One region of the Bradyrhizobium sp. USDA 3397 genome, then DNA from elsewhere that is predicted to be linked to it. Evidence: predicted binding sites of a transcription regulator. Region 1 holds the regulator's gene; each other region holds the start of a gene.

Region 1 (3,273 bases):
TGCTCCTGCAACGCCTTGACCAGCGCGGGATGGACATGGCCGAGCGCATTCACCGCGACGCCCGAGGTGAAATCGAGATAGCGATCGCCGTTGGTCGCGATCAGCCAGCAGCCTTCGCCGCGCTCGAAACCGAGGTCGGCCCTGGCGAAAACGGGGAGCAAATGCGGCGCTGCGCTGTTAGTCATGACGTCACTTGAATGTTGCGGACGGTGTGAGGGCATGCATTGCGCGACGCACCATCGACCGGCCCCGGAAAACGAAACGTGCCGCCTTTTAAGGGCGGCACGTGGCACTATCTTATGCCTGGCAAGACGGGTGTCAATGCCGCCCGGAAAGCCTCGCGAAACGCTGATTCCGTAGTCTTGCGGTGCCGATTTTGCGGGTTTTTCACCACGGAACATGTGGAAGCGAGTCGGCGGACTCTTGCGCGGGAGTCACGCCATATTGTAGCGTTTGGACTGTCAGATACGACATCTCGTGCAGCAGTTCTGATCCCAGAAGTCCTCATGTACCGGCGTAAACGTTCGGGCGTCTTGAGCGCGCCCGGCGAGCCTTAAGGGATTCTGACGGCACGGGTTTTTCAAGGCTAAAGCATTCGCTGCGAAGGCCCCAGGATGGCAGGCGCGCAGCGAGGGAAAGGGTGCAATGACGGTTTTGACCTGGTCCGATGATCGCGTCGAGCAGCTGAAGAAGCTCTGGGAGGCCGGACTTTCGGCCAGCCAGATCGCGGCGGAGCTCGGCAATGTGACCCGCAATGCCGTGATCGGCAAGGTGCACCGGCTCGGCCTGTCCGGCCGCGCCAAGAGCCCTTCATCGGCAGCGCCGCGGCCGCGCAAGGCACGGCCCGCGCAGCACATGATGCGGGTGACCCGCCCCGTCGCGCGCGGCAACACCGCGCTGGCGCAGGCCTTCGAGGTCGAGTTGGAAGCCGAGCCGGTTACCTACGACAACGTGGTGCCGATGAGCCAGCGGCTGTCGCTGCTGGAATTGAACGAGGCGACCTGCCACTGGCCGGTCGGCGATCCATCGAGCCCGGATTTCTTCTTCTGCGGCGGCAAGGCGCTCTCAGGCCTGCCCTACTGCGCCCAGCATTCGCGCGTGGCCTATCAGCCCGCAGCGGACCGCCGTCGCGCAGCACCGAAGCCGGGCACGCGGTGAGCTCGCGATTTCATTGATTGCCAGGACAGCAGCCGTCACACGATGACGGCTCCAATTATTCGGTGTCATCCCCGCCTAGTGCGCGATTGCGCACGGGGAGCGGGGATCCATAACCACAGGGCGCGGTGATTGCGCGAGATGGTTACTGCGAGTCTTCGCCAGACCACGTACTATCGTTGATCGCGGCGAGCGCGAGCGCTCGCGCTGAGATCCCGGGCTCGCGCTGCGCGCGCCCCGGGATGACGGTCGAGATCGGCGCCGCAGTTCGCCAAACCAGCTGTCGCTGGCGCTTTATGTCTGCTCAGCCTTCGCAAAGCGATCGTCCAGCGCGTAGCCGGCGCCGCGGACGGTGCGGATCGGGTCCTGCTCGCGGCCGAGATTGAGCAGCTTGCGCAGGCGGCCGATATGGACGTCGACGGTGCGCTCGTCGATGTAAATGTCGCGGCCCCAGACGCTGTCGAGCAGCTGCTCGCGCGAGAACACGCGGCCGGGATGCTCCAGGAAGAACTCCAGCAGGCGATATTCGGTCGGGCCGAGATCGATCGGCCGGCCTGAGCGCGCCACGCGGCGCTTGTCGCGGTCGAGCTCGATATCGCCATAGGCGAGCACGGTGGCGAGGCGCTCGGGACTCGCACGCCTGAGCAGACCCTTCACGCGCGCAAGCAGCTCCGGCACCGAGAACGGCTTGACGATGTAATCATCCGCGCCGGTCGCAAGCCCGCGCACCCGCTCGCTCTCCTCGCCGCGCGCGGTGAGCATGATGATCGGCAGCTGCTTGGTCTCGGGGCGGGTCCGAAGCCGCCGGCACAGCTCGATGCCCGACAGGCCCGGCAGCATCCAGTCGAGCACGATCAGATCGGGAATGTGCTCCTTGAGGCGGGTGTCGGCGTCATCGCCGCGCATCACCGTCTCGACGTCATAGCCGTCGCCTTCGAGGTTGTAGCGAAGAAGCTCGGTGAGAGCTTCCTCGTCCTCAACCACCATAATGCGTGCGCCCATGTTGTCGTCGCTCCTTAAGTCGTCAGGTGTTCGGCACCGTCGTGGCGAAGGTCGTCATGTCGCCCTTCGGCCGCTTGTCGGTGATCGCCTGGCCCTCGATCATGTAGAACACGGTCTCGGCGATGTTGGTGGCGTGATCGCCGATCCGCTCGATGTTCTTGGCACAGAACATCAGGTGGATGCAGAACGAGATGTTGCGCGGATCCTCCATCATGTAGGTGAGGAGCTCGCGGAACAGCGAGGTGCAGATGGCGTCGACTTCCTCGTCGCCCTTCCACACTGCCATCGCCGCCGGCAGGTCGTGCGCGGCATAGGCGTCCAGCACCGACTTGACCTGCTGCTGCACGAGGTCGGTCATGTGCTCCAGGCCGCGGAACAGCTTGAGCGGATGGAAATCCGTCTCCAGCGCCGCGACGCGCTTGCCCATGTTCTTGGCGAGATCGCCGATGCGCTCGAGATCGGTCGCAACGCGCATGGCGCCGACGATCTCGCGCAGGTCGACGGCCATCGGCTGGCGGCGGGCGATGGTGAGAACGGCGCGCTCCTCGATGCGCTTCTGCAGCGCGTCGAGCTCGGCGTCGGTCGTGACGACGCGCTGGCCGAGCGCGACGTCGCGGCGGATCAGCGCGTCGACGGAATCGACGATCATGCGTTCGGCGATGCCGCCCATCTCGGCGACCAGGCGGGTGAGCTCCTGAAGATCGCTGTCGAAGGCCTTTACGGTATGTTCAGAACCCATGTTCCGTCTCCTCAGCCGAACCGGCCGGTGATGTAATCCTGCGTGCGCCGATCGCTCGGCGACGTGAAGATCTTGCTGGTGTCATCGAACTCGATCAACTCGCCGAGATACATGAAGGCGGTCTTGTCGGAGACGCGCGCCGCCTGCTGCATGTTGTGGGTCACGATCGCGATCGTGTAGTTCTCGGACAATTCCTGGATCAGCTCTTCGACCTTGGCGGTCGAGATCGGGTCGAGCGCCGAGCAAGGCTCGTCGAACAAGATCACCTCGGGCCGCACCGCGACGGTGCGGGCGATGCAGAGGCGCTGCTGCTGGCCGCCGGAGAGCGACAGGCCGGAGGCATTGAGCTTGTCCTTGACCTCGTTCCACAGCGCGCC
Region 2 (3,273 bases), 5.0 Mb from region 1:
AAAACAGCGGCTCGGCGCCCTGCACCACGAGGTCGTTGACGCTCATGGCGACGAGGTCGATGCCGATGCCGCCATGCAGGCCGGTCTCGATCGCGATCTTGACCTTGGTGCCGACGCCGTCGGTCGCGGCCACCAGGACCGGGTCCTTGAAGCCGGCCGCCTTGAGGTCGAACAGGCCGCCGAAGCCGCCGATCTCGGCATCGGCGCCCGGCCGCGCCGTGGCGCGCACCATCGGCTTGATCAGGTCGACCAGGCGGTTGCCCGCGTCGATATCGACGCCTGAATCGGCGTAAGTGAGGCCGTTTTTGCGGTCGGTCATGCCCGATTTCCAGTGGGTTTGCGGCTGGTTACGTCGAATTCCGGGGACGCGCAATGGCTCGCATGGCGTTCCCCGCTATACTATGTAGACATATCAACCGGTTCAGCCTGCCACGGGCCGGATTTGAGGTCAGAACCGGTGCCGGGAAGCGCTGCGTGAGTATTCCGAATATCATTACCCTGGGCCGCATCATGCTGGTCCCGATCATCGTCTGGGCCATCGTGTCGAGCCAAATGGAGGTGGCGTTCGCCGTCTTCCTGATCGCCGGCATCAGCGATGCCGTGGACGGCTTTTTGGCCAAGCGCTTCAACATGACGAGCGAGCTCGGCGCGCTGCTCGATCCGCTCGCCGACAAAGCGCTGCTGGTCTCGATCTACATGGCGCTCGGCATCTGGGGCGCGATCCCGCGCTGGATCGTGATCCTGGTGGTCTCGCGCGACATCATGATTGTCGCCGCCGTGATCGTGTCCTGGCTGTTCGACCGGCCGGTCGAGATGAAGCCGTCGAAAGTCTCCAAGCTCAACACGGTGGCACAAGTAGCGTTCGCAGCTTTGGTGCTGGCGGCGCTTGCCTTCGGCTTCAAGCCCGCGCCTTATGATATCATCCTGATGGGTCTCGTCACGGTCTTCACGCTCTCCTCCGTGTCGCTCTATCTCGTCGAGTGGCTGCGGCACATGAGCACGATCGAGGCCAAATGAGCGGGGAAGCGGCCCAGCAAAAGGCCAAGTCCCGCACCATCAAGTCGAATCTCTACAAGCGGGCCGGCGCGCCGGCATGGAGCAGAGCAAGCGTGGCAGGCCGCGTTCATCCCCGACAATTGGCGTTTGCGCTTCCGCATGCGGAGAGCCTCAGCCGGGACAACTTCCTCGAGGGCCCCGCCAATGCGGCCGGTCTCGGCCTCATCGACGGTTGGCCGGAATGGCCGAACCGGATCATGTCGCTGGCGGGCCCGGAGGGAAGCGGCAAGAGCCATCTCGCCGCGATCTGGGCCGAGGAAGCTGGCGCCCGCTCGACCACCGGCAATGCGCTGACCGCGACGGACGTGCCCGGCGCGCTCGCCACCGGCGCGCTGGTGGTCGAGGATCTCAAGGCTGGGGACTTCGACGAGCGTGCCCTGTTTCATCTGATGAACCTCGCCCGCGAGGACGGCGCCTACGTCCTGTTCACCGGCCGCGAGGCGCCGGCCGCGCTTCCCATCGAGCTTCGCGACCTACGCTCGCGCCTGCGGGCCGTTCCGGCGGTTGCGCTGATGCCGCCCGACGACCAGCTGTTCCGCGGCCTCATCGTCAAGTTCTGCGCCGACCGCCAGCTCAATGTGGACGAGAGCGTGGTCGGCTATCTCGCGACGCGCCTGGAACGGTCCTCGGCCGCCGCCCGGCGGGCCGTCGAGCTGCTCGACAGTGAAGCCCTGCGGCTCGGCCGTCCCGTCACCCGGGCGCTGGCCGCCGAGCTGCTCCGGGACGCCTGACCGGCTCGCAGGCCTCCCCGAAGTCCGCTTGACGCGGCGCGGGGGCGGAACATCAATGTCATCGAAACGTCATCGCTCTAACACATGCTCCCGCCGATTTTTGCGCTTGAGTCGCAATTGGGGTGAACTGGATGGACCGACTTCTGATGGACTCTGCGCAAGCTGTTGAAACGAAAGAGAAAGCCCCGGAATCCGAGAGCCTTCCGGCCATCGCGTCCAGTCCCGAGCGGTTCATCAACCGCGAGCTGTCCTGGCTGCATTTCAATCGCCGCGTCCTGGAGGAATCGGTCAACCCGAGCCACCCCGTGCTGGAGCGGGTGCGATTCCTGTCGATTTCAGCGAATAACCTCGACGAGTTCTTCATGGTTCGCGTCGCCGGCATCAAGGCCCAGGTCCGCGAGGGCATCGCCGAGCGCAGCCCCGACGGCCTGACGCCGTCCGAGCAGCTCGCGCTAATCAACCGCACCGTCTCCCAGCTCGCCTCCGACCAGCAGGCGATCTGGCGCGACCTGCGCGCCACGTTGGCCGAGGTCGGCATCGTGCTGGTGGACGGCAAGGACGTCAGCAAGGCGGAACGGACCTGGATCGAGGACTACTTCCTCCACAACGTGTTCCCTCTCCTGACCCCGCTCGCGATCGATCCGGCCCACCCCTTCCCGTTCATTCCGAGCCTCGGCTTCACCATCGCGCTGCAGCTCACGCGCGCCGCCGACGGCAAGCAGATGAACGCGCTGATCCGCATGCCCGGCAAGATCGACCGCTTCATCCGCCTGCCAGCGGATGGCACGGTGCGCCTGATCTCGCTGGAGCAGGCCACCGCCCTGTTCATCAACCGCCTGTTCCCCGGCTACAATCTGCACGGCCAAGGCGCCTTCCGGATCATCCGCGACTCCGAGCTCGAAATCGAGGAGGAGGCCGAAGATCTCGTCCGCCTGTTCGAGACCGCGCTGAAGCGCCGCCGCCGCGGATCGGTGATCCGGCTCGAGATCGACGCCAAGATGCCGGAGCAGCTGCGCAGCTTCGTGCAGCACGCGCTCTCCGCCGCCGACGACGAGATCTTCCTGGTCGACGGCGTGCAGGCGATGAACGAGCTCTCGCAGCTCACCCGCCTCGACCGGCCCGACCTCGAATTCACCCCTTACGTGCCGCGCCACCCCGAACGCGTGCGCGAGCATGGCGGCGACATCTTCGCCGCGATCCGGCAAAAGGACCTCATCGTCCACCATCCCTACGAGTCGTTCGACGTCGTCGTGCAATTCCTGCAGCAGGCCACGCGCGACCCCGACGTCGTTGCGATCAAGCAGACGCTCTACCGCACCTCCAACAATTCACCGATCGTGCGCGCGCTGGCCGAAGCGGCCGAAGCCGGCAAATCAGTCACCGCGCTGATCGAGCTGAAAGCGCGGTTCGACGAAGAAGCCAACATCCGCTGGGCCCGCGATCTCGAACGCGCCGGCGTGCAGGTCGTCTACGGCTTCCTCGAATT
Region 3 (3,273 bases), 2.8 Mb from region 1:
TGTCGTTCGGATCGAAGCCATCGAGGTTGTTGATCGCCGCATTCTGGACGTTGAGGCCATCGTCATAGGTGATGGTGCGAGCACCAAGCTCGGCCAGATACGCCTGGTAGGCGGCGGCGTCGGGCGCGTTCTCCTGCGTGAACTGTTCGGGCCGTTCGCCCGCCACAAGCTTGATCTCGTTGAAACGGTCGAGATTGAACTGCTCGGTGACGGTCAGGGTCTCCGGAATCGTGACCAGCATGCCTTCATAGGCTTCAAGATCGGGCTGGTAGTCGCCGTCCTGGCTCAGCGTCGTGCCCATCGTCGGCAGGTCGATCTGCGTCGCCATCGTGTCAATGTCGGCCACCGCGCCGGCCTGAACGACCGAAATGCTGCTCGCGGTGAGCTCGGTCAGGCCGAAATATTCGCTGATCGAGCCGGTGACGCGGACCCGGTCGCCGATTTTGACGTCGGTGGCGCCGCCGTACACGAAGATCGCCTCGGAGGTCAGCAAGTTGCCGTCGGAATCGGTAGTCTCCTCCTGGAGATAGAAGCCGTTGAGATTGCGGCCGGCGTCGGCATCGCCGTTCTGGAAGTCGCCAACCACGATGGCTTCGACGGTCACAATCTGACCGACCATGGCGCTGCTGCCTCCGCTGCCCTGAATCGCGCTGATCTTGGTGATGCCGATGTCGTCATTGACGATGGTGCCGGTCGCCGTCGCAGCGCTGCCGATCGTGGTGGTCACGGCCGCCGAATTGGAAACGTTCTGCAGCGTCAGCGTGAAGCTCTCGTTCGCCTCATTGTCGGTGTCGCCGGCGACGGTAACGGTCACGACCGCGGAGGTCTCTCCCGCCGCGATGCTGCCGCTGAAGCTGACCGGCTCGCCGCCGACATAGTCGGCCGCATCGGTCTGTGCCGAAGCGATCGTTCCCGAGAACGCGACGTTGCCCGTGGTGCCGCCGCTGCGCTCAACGGTGAACTGAAAGACGGTCGGACCGCTGCTACCTTCGTCATGCGACACCGTAAGCGAATCCGGCGCGAATGCGACGTGCTGCATTTCGATCGCCGATTCGGACGAACTGGTGACGCGGATGTCGTCGATGCCGACCCACTCGTCATTGCCGACGGCGTTGGTGGTGAGAATGCGAACCTGGAGGTCGCTGCGGCCGTTGACGGCGTCAGGCAGCAGCAGATCGAACGGTGTCACCTGAGTCGCGGCACCGCCGGTGGTGACGTCAGCAGCGTAACCGCCGGGAACATTGGTCCACGGCCCACTCGAACCGAGCCGGTACTGCACGTTGATCTGCTGTGCAGAGTCGTCCGTGCTGGCGTCGAGGTCGCGTGCGTTGAAGCTCAGCCGGACATCCTTGCGGTCGGTGGCGTCGAGATGGATCACGAGGCCGGGGGCATCCGCACTGTTGGAACCGTTCAGCGCCACTGTCGGGTTGGCGATCTGGAACTCGGCCACACCGCCGTTGGTGATGGCGGTGTTGGTTTGGTTGGCGACGACGTCGACATCTCCTGACGACGGTCCGCTAGCCGTACGCGCGTCCACCCCGGTGGCCGAAACGACCTCGTTGCCGAGATAGCCGACGATCGATGCGACCCCCGACCAGTCATCGTTGGTCGTGACAAGGCCGGTATTGGACCAATCCTGCAGGAAATCGCCGTTCGCCAGGACATGAGGGTTTGTCGACATTTATGGCCACTCCAGCGCTTGAGAGAAGACGTCGCAGATCACCGCCTCACGGCATGCGCGAGGGCGTGGTCCAGACGGCCGATGGTTAACGTATCGTTACTGAGTTGATAGAACGCAGATGACAACAGATCGGTGACTGCTTCTTAACGGGCCGGTGAAGTCGCCACCCGAAGAGCCCCGCGAAGACCGAGAGAACCAACTACCAGCTTTGCGCGCGGAGGCGCGCTCGACCTCTCGGCCGGCGGCAGTTGCCAATGGGTCATCGCGTGACAGCTCAATCAGCCCGCCGCGAGGAGCGACCACGCCAGGTTCGATTGCCGGTCTGCGCGGCCGACTTTCGAACCAAGGCGGCGTTTCGCCGCAGAGCATCGCCGCCTCGTTGGAACCGCTCGCGTTTTCGTAGCGGTCGCTTTGTCATGCGCCTGACGTTGAACCTCGCTAACGAACGCCGACCGCATCCGACGGTGGCGGTCCGACGTCGTTTCTGAATTGAGTGTCATGAGCGCAGCAACGTCCTCCGCGTCGACTCCCGCGTCCGGCGATCTCGCGTCGGCCGCGATCGCCTCCTGCAGAACGGCCTTTTTGACGGTGGGACTGTTCTCGGCGGTGCTCAATCTGCTGATGCTCACCGGTTCGATCTACATGCTGCAGGTGTACGACCGGGTCATTCCATCGCACAGCATTCCGACCTTGATCGCGCTGTCGATCGCGGTGGCGGCGGCTTATGCGATGCAAGGGCTGTTCGATCTGTTGCGTCAGCGCATTCTGACCCGGATCGGATCGGCGCTGCACGCGGCGCTGTGGCAACCGGTCGTCTGCAATATCCTGCGCGGGCCGCTGCGCGGCGGCGCGAATCGCGGCCTGCAATTGTCGCACGATCTGGACTCGGTCCGGTCGTTCCTCTCCGGGCTCGGCCCGACCACCTTGTTCGACTTGCCGTGGATGCCACTGTATCTCGCCGGCTGCTTTCTCCTGCATCCTTATCTCGGCTGGACGCTGGTCGTGGGCGCGGTGCTGCTGTTCGGGATCGCGCTGCTCACCGAGGTGCTGACGCGGGCGCCGACCCGGGACGCCTCGCGTGCCGGCGCAATCCGCGGCGTCCAGCTTGAAGCGGGTCGGCGCAACGCCGAAATCGTGGCCGCGCTGGGCATGGAGCAGCGGTTGATCGACCGGATGGGCGCCGCCAACGAAGATCTCGTCGCCGCGCAGCAACGCAACGCGGACATCGCCGGATCGCTCGGCGCGTTATCAAAGACGCTGCGCTTCATGCTGCAATCGGCGCTGCTCGGCCTCGGCGCCTATCTGGTGATCGAGGGGCTGGCCAGCGGCGGCGTGATGATCGCCGCGTCGATCATGGGCAGCCGCGCGCTCGCGCCGGTGGAACTGGCGATCTCCATCTGGCGACCGTTCATCGGCGCGCGACAGGCGAGCCAACGACTTCGTGCCGCTCTGGGCAAGGGCGACGCCTCGAACCCTGACGTCGCGCCCGAACGCGCCGTCCATCGGCTCACGGTCGAGCAGGTCACAATCGCCGCCCCCGGCGGCACCACCGCGATCGTGCACAACGCCTCGTTCGCACTCGAAGCCGGCCA

The links. Region 1 encodes PhoB, which activates phosphate uptake and scavenging genes when phosphate is short. Its sites were predicted from a motif close to TGTCATNNANCTGTCAT; they were not measured.
Region 2: a site for PhoB is predicted at 1,844-1,860, ahead of ACVWYQ_RS02415 (RNA degradosome polyphosphate kinase). Genes of this name have one in related genera too.
Region 3: a site for PhoB is predicted at 1,803-1,819, ahead of ACVWYQ_RS12910 (ExeM/NucH family extracellular endonuclease). Genes of this name have one in related genera too.

What each region holds. Positions count from the first base shown of each region.
Region 1 covers NZ_JBSSDS010000001.1:5,532,890-5,536,162, reverse strand. The annotation lists gene ACVWYQ_RS25520 (acetylornithine transaminase) at 1-185, opposite strand, end outside; gene ACVWYQ_RS25515 (GcrA family cell cycle regulator) at 646-1,158, shown strand; gene phoB (phosphate regulon transcriptional regulator PhoB) at 1,450-2,157, opposite strand; gene phoU (phosphate signaling complex protein PhoU) at 2,180-2,896, opposite strand; gene pstB (phosphate ABC transporter ATP-binding protein PstB) at 2,908-3,273, opposite strand, start outside.
Region 2 covers NZ_JBSSDS010000001.1:516,601-519,873, reverse strand. The annotation lists gene purM (phosphoribosylformylglycinamidine cyclo-ligase) at 1-319, opposite strand, end outside; gene ACVWYQ_RS02425 (CDP-alcohol phosphatidyltransferase family protein) at 475-1,017, shown strand; gene ACVWYQ_RS02420 (P-loop NTPase family protein) at 1,110-1,787, shown strand; gene ACVWYQ_RS02415 (RNA degradosome polyphosphate kinase) at 1,934-3,273, shown strand, end outside.
Region 3 covers NZ_JBSSDS010000001.1:2,717,205-2,720,477, forward strand. The annotation lists gene ACVWYQ_RS12910 (ExeM/NucH family extracellular endonuclease) at 1-1,681, opposite strand, end outside; gene ACVWYQ_RS12915 (type I secretion system permease/ATPase) at 2,180-3,273, shown strand, end outside.